Regions from separate parts of the Mesorhizobium sp. M1396 genome, predicted to be linked through region 2. Evidence: predicted binding sites of a transcription regulator. Region 2 holds the regulator's gene; each other region holds the start of a gene.

What was found. Region 2 encodes PhoB, which activates phosphate uptake and scavenging genes when phosphate is short. Its sites were predicted from a motif close to TGTCATNNANCTGTCAT; they were not measured.
Region 1: NKH02_RS01530 (ceramide glucosyltransferase) is a predicted target of PhoB. The motif match lies at 1,949-1,965, and genes of this name have one in related genera.
Region 3: phnF (phosphonate metabolism transcriptional regulator PhnF) is a predicted target of PhoB. The motif match lies at 3,761-3,777, and genes of this name have one in related genera.

The regions. Positions count from the first base shown of each region.
Region 1 covers NZ_JAMYLA010000002.1:61,962-66,784, forward strand. The annotation lists gene NKH02_RS01525 (O-succinylhomoserine sulfhydrylase) at 1-657, shown strand, start outside; gene NKH02_RS01530 (ceramide glucosyltransferase) at 672-1,823, opposite strand; gene apaG (Co2+/Mg2+ efflux facilitator ApaG/CorD) at 2,068-2,460, shown strand; gene NKH02_RS01540 (Hsp33 family molecular chaperone) at 2,645-3,676, opposite strand; gene argF (ornithine carbamoyltransferase) at 3,770-4,681, opposite strand; gene NKH02_RS01550 (aspartate aminotransferase family protein) at 4,699-4,823, opposite strand, start outside.
Region 2 covers NZ_JAMYLA010000016.1:113,299-118,121, reverse strand. The annotation lists gene pstA (phosphate ABC transporter permease PstA) at 1-149, shown strand, start outside; gene pstB (phosphate ABC transporter ATP-binding protein PstB) at 146-949, shown strand; gene phoU (phosphate signaling complex protein PhoU) at 975-1,682, shown strand; gene phoB (phosphate regulon transcriptional regulator PhoB) at 1,702-2,391, shown strand; gene eglC (endo-1,3-1,4-beta-glycanase EglC) at 3,129-4,553, shown strand; gene NKH02_RS13210 (type I secretion system permease/ATPase) at 4,597-4,823, shown strand, end outside.
Region 3 covers NZ_JAMYLA010000028.1:6,368-11,190, forward strand. The annotation lists gene phnK (phosphonate C-P lyase system protein PhnK) at 1-591, opposite strand, end outside; gene NKH02_RS19030 (alpha-D-ribose 1-methylphosphonate 5-phosphate C-P-lyase PhnJ) at 588-1,499, opposite strand; gene NKH02_RS19035 (carbon-phosphorus lyase complex subunit) at 1,496-2,608, opposite strand; gene phnH (phosphonate C-P lyase system protein PhnH) at 2,610-3,221, opposite strand; gene phnG (phosphonate C-P lyase system protein PhnG) at 3,221-3,682, opposite strand; gene phnF (phosphonate metabolism transcriptional regulator PhnF) at 3,802-4,551, shown strand; gene NKH02_RS19055 (zinc-binding alcohol dehydrogenase family protein) at 4,707-4,823, opposite strand, start outside.

The DNA.
Region 1 (4,823 bases), on a different contig from region 2:
ATCGGCGCCAGGCTGATCGTCGACAATGTCTTCGCCACGCCCTTGCAGCAGAAGCCGCTGCAACTCGGCGCCCACATCGTCGTCTATTCGGCGACCAAGCACATTGACGGCCAGGGGCGCTGTCTCGGCGGCGTCATCCTGTCGGACAAGAAGTGGATCGACGAGAACCTGCACGATTATTTCCGCCACACCGGGCCAAGCCTGTCGCCCTTCAACGCCTGGACACTGCTGAAGGGCCTGGAGACGCTGCCGCTGCGCGTGCGCCAGCAGACGGAAAGCGCGGGCCGGATCGCGGATTTCCTCGCCGAGCGGCCGGAAATCGCCCGCGTCATCTATCCCGGCCGCGCCGACCACCCGCAGGCCGATATCGTGAAGAAGCAGATGTCGGGCGGCTCGACGCTGATCTGCCTCGACGTCAAGGGCGGCAAGCAGGCGGCCTTCGCCTTGCAGAACGCGCTCGACATCGTGCTGATCTCCAACAATCTCGGCGACGCCAAGAGCCTGATCACCCATCCGGCGACGACGACGCACAAGAACCTGAGCGACGAAGCGCGTGCCGAGCTCGGCATCGGGCCGGGCACGCTCAGACTGTCCGTCGGCCTGGAAGACACCGACGATCTGCTTGAGGATATCGAACAGGCGCTGAAGGCCTCGTAAGAGGGCTTTGGCTTTCAGGCGCCGGACGGCGTCTCTTCCAGCTCGGCCGCCTTGGTCCCGATGGTCATCGCGTTGCCGCGCCAGTCGACGGCACCGCCGAGCCAGCCGCGTGCCCACATCGCCGGCAGGATCAGGTCGCGCGCCATGATCGCGGCAACCATGCGTCGCGACAGGTACCAGCCCTTGGACCAGGCCAGGGCGCACTCGGGAAGGTAGAAGGCCGCCAGCACGGCAATGGCGGTTGCCCAGAGGCTGAAGCCGGCGCTTGCCGCCGCAATCAGCGCCAGCACCAGCGGCACCGCCGCGCCAGTCAGGATTTCGGGTGCGAAGAACAGCGGGAAGGTGACGCGGCGCAGGCGCGCCCAACGGGCCTGACGTGACCAGATCTCGTCGAACGTGCGCCGGCCAAGCGGCTGTTCGAAGGGCGCGGCGACGAGATTGACGCGCAGGCCGAGGCCGTTGACCAGCTTGGTCGCGGCGGCGTCCTCGGCGATCTCGGCGGCCAACGCGCGGATGCCGCCATTGGCGTCGAGCATCGGCTTGTTCCAGAGCATGCTCTTGCCCTGGGCAAAGCCAAGGCCAAGCGCCTCGCCGGCATATTGCCAGCGCGCCTGGAGCGTGTTGAGGAAAGCGCATTCGACTTCAGCCCAGAAGCCGGCCGGCCGCGAGCCGATCGGCGTCGAACAGACAAGGCCGGTGTCGGGCCGCCATGCAGCCATCAGGTGCTGGATGTAGTCTCTCGGCATCAACACGTTGGAATCGGCCAGGATGACCCAGTCGTGCCGCGCCGCTTCCCAACCCTTGACGCAATTGTTGAGTTTCGGATTGGCGCTGAAGCGGTCGTCGCCGATCATCAGCCGGGCCGGCACCTTGGGAAACCGGGCAATCGCCCTGTTTATCGGTTTGACTACCGGATCGTCGGCATGGGCGACGCAGAAGATCAGCTCGTAGCGCGGCCAATCAAGCGAGAAGGCGCGCTCCAGCGTCTCGTGCGTGAACGGTTCAATGCCACGCGACGGCACGATGATCGACACCGGCCGCGGCTTGCCGGTCGGCGGCGCGATAATGCGGCGCCGTTTCAGACGCGAAGCGGCAAGCACGATGCTGGCGAGATTTGAGAGGATAAGAGCAATTGAAAGCGTGGCGGCTATGAGAGTGAGTTCCATCGAGATCCGGTCACTCCAGAAAACCGGTCCGCCAGAACAATCTGGCTGGCATGACGACCGATTTCAACAGTTCGACAGAGCGCCCGAGTCGCGCGGCACTGGTCGGCGCACACCATCATTGTCGTGTGTCACTTAAATGACATTCTTTGCCGGCACCTGCCGTTCGGTAGGCAATGAAAGGACGCGCACCGTTGACCAGCCTGCAAGGAGCGCCGAAAGATACTGGATTGTTTTGGAGCTGCTTATGTACAGCGCCGTCACGCGCAACATCGAAGTGCAGGTCAGGCCGTTCTATCTGGAGGACCGTTCGGATCCGTCCGAGAACCGCTATGTCTGGGGCTATCAGATAACGATCGACAATCAGTCGGACGATTCCGTCCAGCTGTTGTCGCGCTATTGGCACATCACCGATGGCACCGGCAGGGTCGAAGAGGTACGCGGCCCTGGCGTCGTCGGCGACCAACCCGAACTCAATCCCGGCGACAGCTACCAGTACACGTCCGGTTGCCCGCTCTCGACACCCTCCGGCATCATGGTCGGGCACTACACGATGCGCAACCAGCGGGGCGAGACGTTCGACATCGCCATCCCCGCATTTTCACTCGACCTGCCGGGGAAGCGGCGGACGGTGAATTAGCGTCTTTCTCCCCGTCTCTGTACGGGGAGAAATGCCCGGCAGAGGGGCGCCGCCGGGCTGATGAGATTGTCTTCCACGCACAAGGCATCCGAGTGGACGGCGCGGCCATTCGCCGAAGTTCGCGCTGCCCTCATCCGCCCTTCGGGCACCTTCTCCCCGTAAACGGGGAGAAGGAAGGGACACTTTACTGAGCCGCAAATTCCGCCGGGTCGAAGTCATATTGCTTCGAGCAGAATTCGCAGGCGACGTGAATGCCGCCGTCCTCGGTGCTGTCCTTGATCTCCTGGGCGGAAAAGCCCTCGAGGATGCCGCGGATCTTGTCCCGGGAGCACGAGCACTGGTCGGCGACCGGAACGCCGCCGAAGACGCGCACGCCATGCTCGTGGAACAGCCTGTAGAGCAGCCGCTCGGCGCCGATCGTCGGGTCGATCAGTTCGGTCGGCTCGATGGTGCCGAGCAGCGCCAGCAACTCCAGCCAGGAATTGTCGTCGGGATCGTGGATCTCCTCGCGCGGATCGCCATCGCCGCCCGGCAGATCCGGCACGCGCATGCGCTCGGGCGACTGCGGCAGGAACTGCGCCAGGATGCCACCGGCGCGCCACTGCTCGCGGGCGCCGCCCGGGCCGGGCGTCAAGAGCTTGGCCACCGACAGCCTGAGATCGGTCGGAATCTGCTCCGACTGACGGAAATAGGTGCGTGCCGCATCTTCCAGCGTCTCGCCATCGAGTTGGACGATACCCTGATAGCGCTGCGTGTGAGCGCCCTGGTCGATGGTCAGCGCCAGCACGCCGGTGCCGAGCAGGGTCTGCTGGGACGTTTCGCCCGCCAAGACCAGCGCTTCCAGTCGGTCGGCATCGAAACGCGCATAGGCGCGCAGCGCCGAGGGCGTGGAAAAATCCGCGACCAGCATGTCGACAGGCCCGTCGGTGCGGGTCTGAAGGATGAACTTGCCCTCGAACTTGAGCGAGGTGCCGAGCAGCACCGTCAGCACACAGGCTTCCGCCAGCAGCCGGGCGACCGGCTCGGGATAGTCGTGGCGGCCGAGGATGGCGTCGAGCATCGGTCCGAGCTGGACGGTGCGACCGCGCACGTCGAGCGGGCCTACCTCGAAGGGCACGACGTGATCGTCGCCGGCGTAGCCGAATTCGCCGAGTTTGGGGTGATGTTCAGTCACTCGATAGGTTTCCAACATAACAAAGCTCCAGGGCGCGGCCATGCCGCCCTCTCGGGAGCATGCGTCGAAACGCGCTTGATTTGCGTGATGTGGCGCAAATAGGCATCACACCCCCAGAGATCAAGCTCACAGAGATCAAGCGCCGAGGCACCAGGCGAGCACGGCCTTCTGGGCATGGAGCCGGTTCTCGGCCTCGTCGAAGACCACCGAATGCGGCCCGTCGATGACCTCGTCGGTCACTTCCTCGCCGCGATGCGCCGGCAGGCAGTGCATGAACAACGCGTCCGGCTTGGCCTTCGCCATCAGCTTGGCATTGACCTGGTAGGGCGAGAACACGTTGTGGCCGCGGGCACGATGCTCCTGGCCCATCGACACCCAGCAATCGGTGACGATGCAGTCGGCCTGATCGACGGCTTCCTCGGGCGAGCGGGTGAAATGCAGCTTGCCGCCATGCGCCTGCGACCAGTCGATATGCTTCTGCGCCGGCTCACTGCCCTCGGGCACGGCGACGTTGAGGTTGAAGCGGAACCGTGCGGAGGCTTCGAGCAAGGAATGCAGCACATTGTTGCCGTCGCCGGTCCAGGCGATGGTCTTGCCGGCGACCGGACCGCGATGCTCCTCGAAAGTCATGATATCGGCCATAAGCTGGCAGGGATGGGTGTCGTCGGTCAGTCCGTTGATCACTGGCACGGTGGCATTCTCGGTCAGCTCCAGCAGCCGCTCATGCGAGGTGGTGCGGATCATGATCGCGTCGACATAACGCGACAACACCTTGGCGGTGTCGGCGATGGTCTCGGAACGGCCGAGCTGCATCTCGGTGCCGGTCAGCATGATGGTCTCGCCGCCAAGCTGGCGCATACCGACGTCGAAGGACACACGCGTGCGGGTCGACGGCTTGTCGAAGATCATCGCCAGCACCTTGCCTTCGAGCGGCTTGCTGCGCTCGCCAGCCTTGAGGCGGGCCTTTCGCACCACCGCATCGTCCAGCATAAGACGCAGATCGCCTTCGGAAACGGCGGAAAGATCGGTGAAATGGCGAACTGACATCAGCAATGGTTCCGGGATTACTTCGCGGCGGCGGAGGCGATCGCCTCCGCCAGGCCCTTGGCGCCGGCGCGGATGCGGTTGAGCGCGTCGTGGATCTCGGCGTCGGTGACGGTGAGCGGCGGCAACAGGCGAATGACGTTGT
Region 2 (4,823 bases):
GCCTGCCTGTCACCATCTTCCAGTTCGCTCTCAGCCCTTACGAGGAATGGCAGCAACTGGCCTGGACCGGCGCACTTATCATCACATTGACGGTTCTCGCGCTCAGCATCGTTGCGCGCAGCCTGACCGGACGCAGAGAGGACAAATGAGCCAGATGTTGTCTCCAGACATGACGATCGCCGCCGAGGCCACCGCCAAGGCCAAGATCGAGGTCAAGAACCTCAACTTCTACTACGGCCAGTCGAAGGCGCTGAAGGACATCACGCTGTCCTTGCCGGAGCGCAGCGTCACCGCTTTCATAGGGCCTTCGGGCTGCGGGAAGTCGACGCTGCTGCGCGTCTTCAACCGCATCTATGAGCTTTATCCCAGGCAGACCGCCGAAGGTCAGGTGCTGCTCGACGGCCAGAACGTTCTTGACCGCTCGCAGGACCTCAACCTGCTGCGCACCAAGATCGGCATGGTGTTCCAGAAGCCGACGCCATTTCCGATGTCGATCTATGAAAACATCGCTTTCGGCATCAGGCTCTACGAGAAGCTGAGCAAGTCCGAGATGGACGGCCGCGTCGAGCAGGCGCTGAAGCGCGCGGCACTCTGGACCGAGGTCAAGGACAAGCTCGACGCCAGCGGCCTCAGCCTCTCAGGCGGCCAGCAGCAGCGGCTCTGCATCGCCCGTACCGTGGCGGTGAAGCCGGAAGTCATCCTGCTCGACGAGCCCGCCTCGGCGCTCGATCCGCTGTCAACCGCCAAGATCGAGGAGCTGATCGACGAGTTGCAAGCCGACTACACGATCGTCATCGTCACCCACAACATGCAGCAGGCGGCGCGCGTGTCGAAGCAGACGGCCTTCATGTATCTGGGCGAGCTGGTCGAGTTCGACCGCACCGAGAAGATCTTCACGTCGCCCCGCGAGAAGCGCACGCAGGACTACATCACCGGCCGCTTCGGCTGAGCTCAGGCATACGAGGAACAGGATCATGAGCGAACACACAGTCGCTTCTTTCGACGAGGATCTCGGTCAGATCAGCAAGCTGATCAGCGACATGGGCGATCTCGCCAGCTCGATGGTCGGCGGTGCGACCAAGGCGCTGTTGAATTCCGACAACGCCTTGGCACAGCGCGTCGTCTCCGACGACGCGATCATGGACGCGCGCCAGCGGGAGCTCGACGACCGCGCCATCACGCTGATCGCCAAGCGGCAGCCGATGGCCGACGATCTGCGCCATGTCGTCGGTTCGATCCGCATGGCCGGCGATCTCGAACGCATCGGCGACCTTGCCAAGAACATCGCCAAGCGCGTCGGCACTGTCGGCCTCAGCGTTACGCCGCGCGACCTTTCGCACTCGATCGATGGAATGGCACAACTGGTGCTGATCCAGGTGCAGGGCGTCATCGAGGAATATGCGGCGCGTGACGCCGCCGCGCTGGCGAAACTGCGTGCCGACGACGAACGCATCGACGTCAAATACACCTCCGTGTTCCGCGAACTTCTCACCTATATGATGGAAGACCCGCGCAACATCACCGCGTGCACGCATCTTTTGTTCTGCGCCAAGAATCTCGAGCGCATCGGCGACCACGTCACCAACATCGCGGAAAATGCCTATTATGTTTTGACCGGCACGCAGCTGCCGGCCAATCGTCCGAAGCAGGACGAGACGACAATGTCCGCGCCGGCGGCATGACGACAGGGGTGACCAGCCGATGATCGCGCCACGCATCATGGTGGTGGAGGACGAGGAGCCGCTAGGCGTGCTGCTCCGTTATAATCTGGAGTCCGAGGGCTATCAGGTCGAGGTGGTGACGCGCGGCGACGAGGCCGAGATCCGGCTGCAGGAGAACGTGCCTGACCTTCTGGTGCTCGACTGGATGGTGCCGGCGGTTTCCGGCATCGAACTCTGCCGACGCCTGCGAATGCGCCCCGAGACCGAGCGGCTGCCGATCATCATGCTGACCGCGCGCGGCGAGGAGAGCGACCGCGTGCGCGGCCTCTCGACCGGCGCCGACGACTATCTGGTCAAGCCTTTCTCGACGCCGGAGTTCATGGCCAGGGTCAAGGCGCTGCTGCGCCGTGCCAAGCCGGAAGTGCTGTCCAGCGTGCTGAAGGTCGGCGACATCGTGCTCGATCGAGAATCGCATCGGGTCTATCGCAAGAAGAGCGAGATCCGGCTCGGGCCGACCGAATTCCGCCTGCTCGAATTCATGATGCGCCATCCCGGCCGCGTGTTCTCGCGCAGCCAGCTGCTCGACAATGTCTGGGGTGAGACGATCTACATCGACGAACGCACGGTGGACGTGCATGTCGGCCGGCTGCGCAAGGCGGTCAACAACGGCCGCATGCCCGACGTCATCCGCACCATTCGAGGTGCAGGCTACGCGATCAGGGAAGATTAATTCCCATCCCATCCCGATAAATCGGAACCCAGGTTCAAACTCGGTCAGCAGGCGGTCGCCAACGGCCGCGAAGGGTGGAATGTTGCATTCGTCTCATCGGTGGAGAACGAGCATGTGGCGCCCAAATGCGGTCATCCCATCAGTTTTCGAATGACCGCATTTGGGCCAAGGCGACAGGCGGCTTCTGGCATCCAAAATGCGGTGGCGGACATTCAAGCAGGCGGGATTGAAATCTTTAACCGACCCTTCGCGCTCGTTGCCCGGTCGCAGCGAAACGTCCGCAGCGGAGTGAGCCATGCTGGAATTGATTGTGCGTGGCTAACTGGTCGGTCCCTTCACAACTCGATTGCTCTGCGATCTCTCAAACTGCTGTTGTGTCCGGCTGGCCGCGGGAAGAACGGTTCGCGATTAGTCGGTCATAATCGCCATTTTGCCCGTAAAACTCTGCCCTCCAAATCGTGCTCCTTCTAGCGAGGTTTGAACTAATGCATGTATCTATATCCGTCAAAGCACGCGACTTTCACATAAATATAGAATTTTATTAAAATTACATTTTTGACGGAGGACGGATTCCTTCTCTTTATTCAGTGTATGTGCGCCGAATGGTCAATATTATCTCGGATCGGATGACGATTCCCTGGAACTATTTCATCCGTTGCAACGTTGCTTGGGAAGCAGTCGCTGGGACTCGTATCGAATGATTTCACCAGGTCGAATACCATGAGGAAGGATTTCTGATGAGCACCGTCGTAAACGCCAAAGGCGTCCCTCTTCCCTACACCGGCGCTTCCACTCATTGGTTCTCGGCCACTGGGTCTGGACCGGAACTGCATGGCACCTCCGGCAACGACTCCTTCTGGGGAGACACCGGCGTCAAGGTCACGATCTACGGTGGCGCCGGCGACGACTACTATCACCTCTATTCCACCAACAATAAGGTGGTCGAGGATCCTGGGGCAGGAATCGACACGATCGACACATGGATGAGCTACAAGCTCCCCGACAATTTCGAGAACCTCGTCGTTACTGGCGCCAATCGATATGCGTTCGGAAATGCGTTGGACAACATCATCAAGGGCGGGTCGGGTCGTCAGACGCTGGATGGCGGCAAGGGCGACGATGTCCTGATCGGCGGAGACGGCGCCGACACTTTCGCCATCTCTAAAGGAAATGGAAGTGATCTTATCTTCGATTTCGGTGCGACCGATACGGTCCGCCTTAACGGCTATGACTTCACTTCGTTCGATGCCGTCCGTTCACAGATGGTTCAGGTGGAATCGAACGTGATGCTGAACCTCGGATCCGACGAGATCCTGGTGTTCAAGAATACGACCATCGACAAGTTGCAGCCCACCCAGTTCGAGCTGCCGATAGACAAGTCCGGAATGACGCTGTCCTTCTCCGACGAATTTAACACGCTGAGCCTTCGGAACGGACAGGACGGCACCTGGAATTCCAATTTCTGGTGGGGAGCGCCGAACGGCAGCACATTGAGCGGCAATGGCGAACTGCAATGGTATGTCGACGCCAATTATGGCCCGACGAGTTCCGTCCACCCGTTCAGCGTTGAAAACGGCGTCCTCACCATCACCGCGGCGCAGGCGCCGGAGGACATCAAGCCTCTGATCAACAATTATGAATACACCTCGGGGATCCTGACGACGCACGACACCTTCGCGCAAACCTATGGCTATTTCGAAATGCGGGCGGACCTGCCCGAAACAGCCGGAGCATGGCCGGCCTTCTGGCTGCTTCCGGAAGACGGATCGTGGCCGCCGGAGCTGGACGTTGTCGAAACGCGCGGCCAGGATCTGAACACGCTCTACATGACGGCGCATACCAATGAGACGGGAGCGCACACGAAGGTTTCGTCCACGGTGAATGTTGCGGACACCGACGGTTTCCACACCTATGGCCTGCTCTGGACGAAGGATGAGCTTGTCTGGACCTACGATGGTGTAAAGGTCGCCCAAGCGGCAACGCCGTCCGACATGCACGACCCCATGTACATATTGGCAAATCTCGCGGTGGGCGGCATTGCCGGCCAGCCTCCTGACCATCTGGCGACGCCGGCGGAGATGAAAATCGACTACATCCGCGCCTATACGCTGGACGACCTGCAGCACCACCCCTTGGACATCGCGCCCGACCATTCGGTCTAAGCGACGCCCTCACGTTGGGGCCATGAGCCGTTGGAGCGCGGGAATGATTGCACAGTCTGGCCTGCGGGCAGTCTTGAGGCGCGCCATCGTAGATGTCGGTGCTTTCTCGTTCCTCATCAACATCCTGCTATTGGTGATCCCCCTCTATCTCTTGCAGGTCTATGACCGCGTCCTGCTGTCCTCCAGCGTCGAGACGCTTTTCTACCTCTCTGCTATCGCGGTTCTCGCGCTCGCCTTTCTCGGTCTCCTCGATACGGTCCGCTCCGTTTA
Region 3 (4,823 bases), on a different contig from region 2:
CAGACCGCGCAGCAGGTCGAGCAGGCGCGCCTGGACCGAGACGTCGAGGCCGCCTGTCGGCTCATCCATGAACACCAGCCGTGGCCCGGTAACGAGGTTGCGAGCGATCTGCAGGCGCTGGCGCATGCCGCCGGAAAAGGCGCGCGGCTCGTCGTCGATGCGGTCCTCGTCGATCTCGACGCGCGACAGCCAGTCGACGGCGGTGGCCCGGATCTTGCAGTAGTGGCGGTCGCCGACCGCCATCAGCCGCTCGCCGACATTGGCGCCGGCCGACACCGTCATGCGCAGGCCGTCGGCGGGGTTCTGGTGGACAAAACCCCAGTCGGTGCGCATCAGGAAGCGGCGCTCGGCCTCGCTCATGCGGTAGAGCTCGCGGAACTGGCCGTCGCGCATGCGGTAGCTGGCGGTGCCGGAACTCGGCAGCAGCCGCGTCGACAGGCAGTTGAGCAATGTCGTCTTGCCGGAGCCGGACTCGCCGACGACAGCCAGGACCTCGCCCGGCCACAGGTCGAAGGAGACGTTGTCGCAGCCGACGCGCGAGCCGTAGAATTTGGAGAGCGCGGAGACGCGCAGCAGCGGTTCGTCGGTCATTGCGCCGGCTCCCTGTTTCCTGGGGCAAGATGGGTTTCAGGGGCAAGATGGCCGCGATGGCCGTCCGCCCGCCGCTTCTCGCAGTGATCGGTGTCGGAGCAGACGAACATGTGGCCGCCATGGTCGTCGAGGATGACCTCGTCGAGATAGACGTTCTCGGCCGCGCACAGCGCGCAGGGCTGGTCGAAGGTCTGCACTTCGAACGGATGATCCTCGAAGTCGAGGCTGACCACAGCGGTGAAGGGCGGCACCGCATAGATGCGCTTTTCGCGGCCGGCGCCGAACAGCTGCAGTGCCGGCGAGCGGTGCATCTTGGGATTGTCGAATTTCGGCGTCGGCGACGGGTCCATCACATAGCGGCCCTCGACCTTGACCGGGTAGGCATAGGTGGTGGCGATGCGGCCGTGCCTGGCGATATCCTCATAGAGCTTGACGTGCATCAGGCCATATTCCTCCAGAGCATGCATCTTGCGCGTTTCGGTCTCGCGCGGTTCGAGGAAGCGCAGGGGTTCGGGGATCGGCACCTGGTAGACAAGCACCTGGCCCGCGGTGAGCGGATGTTCGGGAATACGGTGGCGGGTCTGGATGATGGTCGCGCTGGCGGTATCGGTGGTCACCGCGACATTGGCGACCTTCTTGAAGAAGGCACGGATCGACACCGCATTGGTGGTGTCGTCGGCGCCCTGGTCGATGACCTTCAGCACGTCGTCGGGGCCGATGATCGAGGCGGTGACCTGGACACCGCCGGTGCCCCAGCCATAGGGCATCGGCATTTCGCGCGAGGCGAACGGCACCTGATATCCGGGAATGGCAATGCCCTTGAGGATCGCCCGGCGGATCATCCTTTTGGTCTGTTCGTCGAGATAGGCGAAGTTGTAGGTGGCGATGTCTGTCGGTTGAGCGGTCATTCCGCGGCCTCCCGCTTCTCTTCGACCTTCGCCGGGTTTTCGCGGGCGTCGTATTCGGCGCGCATGCGGCGCACGAGGTCGAGCTCGGCCTGGAAGTCGACATAGTGCGGCAGCTTCAGATGTTCGACGAAGCCGGTCGCCTGGACGTTGTCGGAATGCGAGATGACGAACTCCTCGTCCTGGGCGGCCGCGACGACATCCTCGCCGAGTTCTGTCGCACGAAGAGCGCGGTCGCACAGCGCCATCGCCATCGCCTTGCGCTCGCTCTGGCCAAAGACGAGGCCGTAGCCGCGGGTGAATTGCGGCGGCGCCTTGGCCGACCCCTTGAACTGGTTGACCATCTGGCATTCGGTAACGCGGACAATGCCGAGCGGCACCGCGAAGGGCAGTTCGGGCACGTCGAGCTCCAGCTCGACCTCGCCGATGCGGATCTCGCCGACAAAGGGATGGTTGCGGGCATAGCCGCGCTGGGTGGAATAGCCGAGCGCCAGAAGGAATCCCTCATCGCCGCGCGACAGCGCCTGCAGGCGGATGTCGCGGGCCATCGGGAATTCCAGCGGCTCGCGGGTGATGTCGCCGGGGACGTGATCCTGCGGCATCTCTCCATCCGGCTCGATCAGGCCCTCGCGGGCGAGGATCGCCGAGACGCGCGGCATGGCTTGCGCTTCCGTCTCGCGCTGCAGCGGTTCGGCGACGTCACCTCCGGCGGCAAGCTCGGGATCGAGCAGCCGGTGGGTATAGTCGAAGGTCGGGCCGAGCAGCTGGCCGCCGGGCAGGTCCTTGTAGGTCGCCGACACGCGCCGCTCGACCAGCATGTTGGCGGTGTCGATCGCCTTGGAGTAGCCAAAGCGCGGCAGCGTGGTGCGATAGGCGCGCACCAGGAAGATCGCTTCGATCATGTCGCCGCGCGCCTGGACGATGGCGAGTGCCGCCAGTTCGCGGTCATAGAGCGAGCCTTCGCTCATCACCCGGTCGACGCCGAGCGCCAGTTGCTCGACGATCTGGTCGAGGCGAAGGGCCGGCACCGAACGGTCGCCACGGCGGCGGTCGGCAAGCAGGCTGTGGGCGTTGGCGATTGCGGCCTCGCCGCCTTTTACCGCGACATACATCTTACGCCTCCATCGTCTTGATGCGCGTGGTGCGCGGCAGGCAGGCAATGCCGTCCGATGTGGCGAGGATGATGTCGACGCCGCGCGGAAAGCGCTTGATATTCTGCTTCCACTGTTCGACGAAATGGCGCGGCATCTGTGCCGGCGCGATCGTGGCGCTGGTTTCGATGCCGGGCCCTTCGAGCAACAGCGGCATGCCGGAGACGAGATCGCTGATCTGCAGGATCAGCGTGGCCGAGCGGTCGGGATAATCCTGCGTGCCCTGCGAAAAGCCGTCGAGCGCCATCATCTCGGCTGGCGTTGCAACAAACGCGAAATGCGCATCGGGCGGCGTGTTGGCCAGTGGCGCGCCAGTGTGGAAACCGAGCCAGGGTTTGATGGCAGTGGAAGCCTGCAAAGCCGGGTCGAGCCAGAGCGGCGTGTCGTTGTCGCACAGCGCCAACGCTATGGCGCCGGCGGTTGCCGATAGCGGCGCCGGCGGGCGGGCGAAGGCCGGCAGCGGCTGCACGCTGCCCGGCCGCGCCATTGCGTCCATGACGGCGCGGAACACGGTCTGTGCGTTGAAGACCGGATCGGCGAAACCGCCGTCTATCGATTGGGCTGCGATGTCCATCAATCTTCTCCGCGAACCATGGTGAAGAAATCCACCTTCGTTGCCGCCGTCTCGGCGCGGCGTTTTTCATGGGCGGTGGTCAGGGCCGACCGGAGAGGGGCAATCAGCCTGGTTTCGACCTCGTTGCGGCGGGCCGGGTCCTGCCACAGTGCGTCGGCGATGGCCGCAAGCCTTGTCTTCTGCTTGTCGCGGCCAAGCGCATAGCAATGGCCGACCTGCCCGGATGGTAGCCGGACGGTGGCGCGGGTGACGGTCGCCTCGCCGACATTGAAGGGCGCGCCGCCACCGCCGATGCGGCCGCGCACGGTGACTAGGCCGGTTTCGGGGCCGCGCAGCAGTTCTGCTTCCGAAGGCAGTCTAGCCTCGTTCCAGAGCCGCACGATGTCATCGCCGCTGGATTGCGCCAGTGTTGCCATGGCGGCCTTGCGCTCGGCCTGGTCGCGGGCTTCCTGTCCTCGCATGAGCAATAGTCCTTGTGCCAAATTTGTCTATTGATATAGACAACTATACAAATTATACCCATTATTTAGCGCGAGTCCATGACGGGTGGATGACAGGGCTAAAAGGCTGGGGGCAATCAATGGTCGGGCGGCTGGCAGCGGACAGCATCGAGCGACGCAGCGGCGTTTCGCTGTGGCGGCAGATCGCCGACAAGATCCTACAGGCGATCGCCATCGGCGATTTCGCCGAAAACGCAGCGCTGCCGCCGGAGGTGGCACTGGCCGAGCGCTATGGCGTCAACCGCCACACGGTGCGCAGCGCCATATCAGCCCTTGTGCAGGAAGGGGTGCTGCGGGCCGAGCAGGGGCGTGGCACCTTCGTGCGGTCGCGCAAGCGGCTGTCCTATCCGATCGGCGCGCGCACACGCTTTTCGACAGGCCTGCAAGGGCAGACGTCGGAACGGCACATCGTCCTGCTTGCCTCCTCGGTCGAGCCGGCCAGCCAGCGCGTTGCCGAGGGGCTGGGGCTCGCCAAGGGGGCCGACGTGATCCGCCTGGAAACGCGCGGCGAAGCCGATGGGCGGCCGGTGTCGCGCGCTGCCGGCTGGTTCGATGCCAGGCGCTTTGCCGGCATCGATGCCGCCATGGCCGAGACCGGTTCGATCACCGCGTCGCTGGCCCGTTTCGGCATCGACGATTATCTCAGGCAATCGACCGTGCTGTCGGCGCGCCATGCCGATGCGGCGGACCTTGCCGACCTCGACCTGCAGCCGGGCGCCATCGTGCTGGTCACGGTCGCTGTCAATGTCACGCCGGACGGCCAGCCGATCCAGTTTTCCGAGTCGCGCTTCCCGGCCGAGCGCATCGAACTCAAATTGTCAGCTCTGTAGGGAGTGCCGACCTTATACGAGACTGTGATTTATCTGACTCACGCTGATATCAGGCCAGTTCGGTCGCGCTCACCTGTCAGCGTCGGCGCATTTGAGAACCGGCTTCGATCTGCGCGGGGCGTCGTCAATTCGGACCGGGTTCACCGCCTGCCATGTTATGACCCCACCTCGATCACGGCCTTGATCAGGCCGGATTTCTCGTGCGCCCAGCGGGCGAGATCGTGCGGCGTGCCGGCCAGCGTGGTGCGGTGGGTGACGAGCTTGGCCAGCGG